2 regions of the Pseudoalteromonas sp. T1lg76 genome follow, and region 2 is predicted to be linked to the other one. Evidence: predicted binding sites of a transcription regulator. Region 2 holds the regulator's gene; the other holds the start of a gene.

Region 1 (3,179 bases), on a different contig from region 2:
ACCTTGATAAACTTAACACCGGGCTCGCCACGCAGGCCGCTTTCGTGGGCAAAATGTTCAAACGAACCTAGAGCCGTGAGTGTGGCCGAACAGAGCACGGCACCGGCGCATTCTCGCCATAATTTGTCTTTAAGATAAAAACCCACTTCGATAGGGCAGTCGCTGAGCAGGTAATCATGGTGATTTTTGTACTCCATGCGCTTTATCCAGCGGGCATGGGGCACGCTTTCACTGTGTTTACTGTAGCTGGACCAAAGTTTATACAGGGTTTCTAAACGGGCGATGTATTGGCCACTTTCGGCCAACAAGGGCTCGGCGATAAAGCCCTTCACATCACCGTCGTTAACGTCGCTGCTGAGCGCTTCATGCATTTTATTCAGGATGCGCAGCGCGGTTTTTGCTGCCTCGGCTATGTCCTGTGCCTGCTGTGTAAGCTGCTCAGGTAAGCGGCCATGGGCGAAGCGATAGGTATGATCTTCATTGTATTCATAGGCGGCGCTATCGAGCATGGTTAACACGGTTTTATGGCCACGACCGATATCATCGACGGCATCGTTTAGCTTAAATTGGCTGCCGGCAGCACTGGCGCTAAAAATGGCTTGTGCCATTTTGCCGCTGAACTTGAGCAGCTTCTCCAGCCAGTCCTGGGTACCCTTGATGGTCGCTGCGGCGGAGGAGAAGTCTCGGGTAATGTGAGCGAGGTGATGAGCCTCGTCTATCACATAAATACAGTTTTCCGGCTCGGGTAAAATAACCCCGCCGCCAAGCTCCAGGTCTGCTAGTAACAAGCTATGGTTGGCAACCAGTACATCCATTTGTGCAATTTTATTGCGCGCCAGATGGAAGGGGCAGGTTTGGTGTGCCTTCATCTGCCGTTGGCAGGAATGCTTATCACCGCTGATCAACCCCCAGACTCTATCCGGTATTACATCGGCCCAGGAGTCTCTGTCGCCCTGCCACTTTTTATTGCTGTAGGCTTGATGCAATTGCTTCAGGCATTTTTGCTCCATCTCACTGAGCGGCGAGCTAAGTGTGGGCATTAGCGCCATTTGCTGTTCATCGCCGTTGACGGCATTTTCCAGCTTGTGGGCACAAATATAGCGGCCTCGTCCCTTCACCAGGTCATAACTAAAGGTCAGGCCACTGTGCTCGGCAAAAAATGGCAACTCTTTAAATAGTAGTTGCTCTTGCAGCGCCACAGTTGCGGTAGAAATAACTAACTTCTTATTTGCCTTGAGGGCGATGGGCAGGGCCCCCAAACAATAGGCCAGGGATTTACCTGTGCCCGTGCCTGCTTCGATAACGCAGATCCGTTGTTTTTTGTCATACTCCCCAGCCAGGGTTTTGGCTATTTCCGCCACCAGGTAGTTTTGGCTCGGCCTGGGTCTATAATCCTCAAGGCTGGCAGCGATCCGCTGATGAGCGGTACGTATGGTCTTTTTAAGCGGATCGGAGAGCATGATTTAACTTATGTATATATTTACAGTGCTGATATTCTAGGGGGACTAGAAGAAAGACTCAAGGATTAGTCAACGACCAGTCTGCTACTTGGCATCTTTAGCTGCTGTAATTATGGCGCTGCTTGGTTACACTGGTGCCATATCTGATGTTTGAGTGAACCCGCCTTGTCTACGCCTAACCCTGCCACCGCCGGTTTTATCCTTTCCATGCAAACGCAACAGCGTCGCCATGGTATTTATTATGTTGCCTGGCTGGCTACCGAGCGTGGTCCGGTCAAGGTCATATCGACGGCGCAAAAGGCGGTGTTTTTTATCGCGCAAAAAAATAGTGCGAGCGCCGAACGTATTTTGGCATCTCTGCAGAGTCGGTATCAGCAACGTGCTCTGACGCTTAAAACATTTGCGGGTGAGCCAGTCTGTGCACTTTATTTTTCTTCCTTGCAAGATTATTACCAGGGCCGAGAGTTACTGCGTGAGCAGGGTATCGAACTCTATGAGGATGATATCCGCCCGCAAGAACAATTTTTAATGGAGCGCTTTATTCGCGGTGGTGTTTGGGTGCAAGGCGAAGCGTCCGGCGGTGATAACCGTCTAATTCGTAACGCGCGCTTTAAAGCTAATGATGGCTTTCGTCCCAAGCTCTCCATGTTATCGCTGGACTTGGAGTGCAGTCCCGAGGGCATTTTATATAGTGTGGCGCTGGTGAATGAGCACAGCCGCCAGGTGATTATGATAGGCCCAAGTCCAAGTGCAGGCCCGGAGCAACCTTGGCTTGATTACGTAGAAGACGAAGCTGCGCTTCTATATGCGCTTATTGAGCAAATTAAAAATTTAGATCCGGACTTAATTATCGGCTGGAATGTGGCCGACTTTGATATGCAGCTTTTGTGTTTTCGTGCCCAGCAATTGGGCATTGAGCTCACCCTGGGACGCGATGGTGAAGCTGTGATCTGGCGCGGCGGTCAGGTTAATAAGCTAATAGTACCGGGGCGGGTGGTACTCGATGGCATTGATATGTTAAAAAATGCCACTTATCACTTTAGCAGTTACAGCCTGGATAATGTCGCCGCCGAGGTGCTCGCAGAGCGTAAATTGCTAGAGCAGGGAGATAAACTTGGCGCCATACAGCATCTTTTCCATCACGATAAACTCAAGTTAGCCGAATACAACCTCAAAGACAGTGAGTTGGTGCTGGCGATATTCAATAAGCTGGAACTGTGCGAATTTGCCGTAGCCCGTGCTCAGCTAACCGGTTTGCCTCTGGAGCGCCTTGGAGGCTCGGTGGCGGCATTTAGCAATCTATATCTTCCCCATTTGCATCGCAGTGGCTATGTCGCCCCCAACTTGGGCGATCATGGCCTGAGCTTCGACAGTCCCGGGGGCTATGTGATGGACTCCACACCAGGACTTTACGATAACGTTGCCGTGCTCGATTTTAAAAGTCTGTATCCGAGCATTATTCGCACCTTTTGTATCGACCCCATGGCGCTTATCCTGGGTTTGCAGCAGCCGCAAGACAGTGTGCCGGGGTTTAACCATGCTTATTTCTCCCGCACCGAGCACCACCTGCCGCAACTAGTATCCAATTTAGCCGAGGCGCGTCAACGCGCTAAAAACCAGGGTGATCATCATTTGCAGCAGGCGATCAAGATTATTATGAATAGCCTCTACGGCGTGCTCGGTTCAAAGGGATGTCGCTTTTATGATCCCAGGTTATCA
Region 2 (3,179 bases):
GATCGCACTTGGTTGCACCGTATCGCCGGTGTCATTACCAAAGGCATTACGCTGGTAAGTAACAACGGACGCGAGCTCTTTAATAGTGAGCTGGCTAACAAACGCCTGCATGGCGGTGCCAGGTTTACCGTGTACCACGATATCGATGTGGTCTTTGATTTCGCCGGTCGCGATTGGGCTGCCCTTGATTGCCGGGAATACTCCGGGAACGCCGAGACCAGTCGGTTGGTGACAGGCTACGCAGCGGGTCATATAGATCTTCTCACCAGTGCTCATGAGCTCGTCATGAGACAAGGTTTGGTCGAGTAAGGCAGCATCGGCATCGGCCTGGTCTAACATCGCTTGTTTTTGCGCCGCCAGCCAGATATCAAACTCCTCAGGGGATTTCGCTTCAACCACCACGGGCATAAAGCCGTGGTCCTGACCACACAGCTCGGCACATTGACCGCGATAGATACCCTCTTCGTTAACCTTGGTCCAGGCCTCGTTGATAAAGCCTGGGTTGGCGTCTTTTTTCACCGCAAAGTCCGGCACCCACCAGGAGTGAATAACATCGTCCGAGGTCATCAGAAAACGCACTTTTTTACCGGTTGGGATCACCAGCGGCTTATCCACTTCCAGCAGGTAGTTTTCGCCTTTATTCTCGGCATTTTGAATTTGCTCCTGAGGGGTGGCCAGCAGCGAATAAAAGCCCAGATCATGGCCCATGTATTCGTAATGCCACTTCCACTGCGAGCCGGTCACCTTAATGGTGATGTCCGCCTTGCTGGTGTCTTCCATGGCGATCAAGGTCTTGGTCGCCGGCACCGCCATGCCGATAAGGATAAGAAAGGGAATAGCGGTCCAAAGAATTTCGACCTTAGTGCTTTCATGGAAGGTGGCGGCGGTAACGCCCTTGGATTTACGGTGCCTGAGCAAGGCCCAAAACATGACCGAGAATACGATCACCCCAATCACACAGCAGATGATAAATATCGTCATATGCAATTGGTAAACATTCTCGCTGATATCCGTCACCCCGGGGCGCAAGTTGTACTTGCTGTTGGCCAAGGCCAGATGGGGAGCAAACAAACACAGCAACATGAGGGAGCAAAGCTGCTTCATGTACCATCTCCTTAACTACGCGCAACGCAAAAAGGGAAGAGGCAATTACTGCTAGCCAATCTTCGTTATTATTATGCTTGGACTGGCCGATTCAATTTTCTGCAAACAAAGTGCGCAAAAAGCAACCAGCAAAGCCTGTAATATAACCAATTAGTCAAGAATTGAGCGAATAGCAAGAAATGAAGCGTTTTTGTTTTTCTTTTTTAAATAAATATTTGGGGGATATTCAAACTGTTAGCGCGTAAGGAAAGAAAGGAGAAAAGCGCCGTAAAACCCCCAATAAACGGCGTATCGGGGGCAAAAATACCGAATAAAACCTACATCCAGTCGGCGTTTCGAATTACACCAACGGCTAAGCCCTCAATATCAAAGGATTCATGTTCTAAATCGACTTCGATGGGAGCAAATTCTTCGTTTTCCGCATGCAGGAAAACCTTGCGGCCCGCCTTTTCCAGGCGCTTCACGGTTACGTCGTCACCCACTCGGGCTACCACCACCTGACCGTTTTCGGCCACTTGCGCACGGTGTACCGCCAGCAGATCGCCATCAAGAATACCGATATCCTTCATACTCATGCCGTTAACCCGTAGCAGATAATCCGCCGCCGGTTTAAACAACATGGGGTCGATTTGGCAATGGCTCTCGATATGCTCCTGCGCCAAAATGGGCTCACCGGCGGCAACCCGACCGATTAACGGCAGGCCTAATTGCTCCGGCTCTTCTTCCTCAACCAGCTGAATACCGCGGCTGGCACCGGGTTTCATTCTGATCACCCCTTTTTTGGCCAGCGCCTTCAGGTGCTCCTCAGCGGCATTGGCACTGCGAAAACCTAATGTTTGTGCAATTTCGGCGCGCGTCGGCGGCATGCCTGTGTCTTTAATAAAGACTTTGATCAGCTCTAAAATTTGCGATTGGCGATTAGTTAAAGGGCGCATACAACTGGTTTTCCATACAGTACATTTAACTGTGAGTATATACAGTTGTCAGAAAATCGCAAATATATTCAATGATTTTGCTGCTGCCACAGTCAGGAGTTATTTCTAAGCTGTATCAGCGACTGCGCAAATACTTGAAAAAGCGCCTACAGTTATAGGTAGCCGATTTCGCATCGAAGCATTTTAAATGAAAGAAGGAACCCAATATGCTCTGTATCAGCCTAGATAATGAACATGATATTGGCGTATTTACCCCCCATGGCGAGTTGTCTGCCGCCGACTTTATAGCCGCCGTACGTATTATAGATCCCTATATAGAGCGTCATGGTGGACTCAAGGGGCTGATGATAGCCACCCGTCACTTTCCCGGCTGGGATTCGTTTGCGGCCTTGTCGGCGCACCTGCGCTTTGCCCGCGACCACCATAAGAGAATCAGCAGGATAGCCGTAGTTACCGACTCTCCCCTGGCCATGCTCGGCGAGCATTTAACGGCGCATTTTATCAGTGCCGAAATCAGAGCCTTTCAATATGACCAGATGGAGCAAGCACGTAACTGGGTGAGTGAGGCCGATTAAAAACTGCTGTTGGGCGTTTCTAAAAATGCTGTTTCCTCTGGTGTCGACCGACGCCCGAGTATAGCGTTGCGATGCGGGTAGCGACCAAAGCGGTCGATAATCGCCTTATGGGCCAGCTCATAGGAATAACTCTCCAAAGGCCGAAACAGGTGCTCGGCAAGCATATGAATGACGGCACTTTCGCTGTGCATATAAGGCATGTATAAAAAGCCACGCTCCTGCTCATTGAGCAGCAGGTCGTAGCCCTTTTCTAACGCATGCTGAGCCAGGCATAAGGCCTGAGCATCCTGGGCAAAGGCACTGGCGGTATCGCGATAGATATTACGGGAGAATTGATCGAGCACGATAATTTCACTCAGGGCACCGTGGGCACTGCTACGCCAATGATAGAGCTCTCCCCGACTGGCGGCGCGGTGAGTCTTGGCAAACAGCTCGGTAACCCTAGCATCGAAGGTCGCACTCTTTTTAAACCAGTCCTCGCTGTTGCACTGGTTAAACCAAAAATCATACACGGATTGAAAGTCCATAGACCCTCCTTCAACATTTACACCCAGGTCGTTACTGA

The links. Region 2 encodes LexA, which represses DNA repair genes until DNA is damaged. Its sites were predicted from a motif close to TACTGTATNNNNATACAGTA; they were not measured.
Region 1: the regulator LexA is predicted to act here: its motif matches at 1,469-1,488, upstream of dinG (ATP-dependent DNA helicase DinG).

Annotation. Positions count from the first base shown of each region.
Region 1 covers NZ_PQCE01000035.1:60,553-63,731, reverse strand. Annotated here, with positions in the region: gene dinG (ATP-dependent DNA helicase DinG) at 1-1,460, opposite strand, end outside; gene C2M35_RS13365 (DNA polymerase II) at 1,626-3,179, shown strand, end outside.
Region 2 covers NZ_PQCE01000034.1:4,864-8,042, reverse strand. Annotated here, with positions in the region: gene coxB (cytochrome c oxidase subunit II) at 1-1,104, opposite strand, end outside; gene lexA (transcriptional repressor LexA) at 1,422-2,039, opposite strand; gene C2M35_RS12455 (STAS/SEC14 domain-containing protein) at 2,246-2,614, shown strand; gene C2M35_RS12450 (DUF924 family protein) at 2,611-3,141, opposite strand.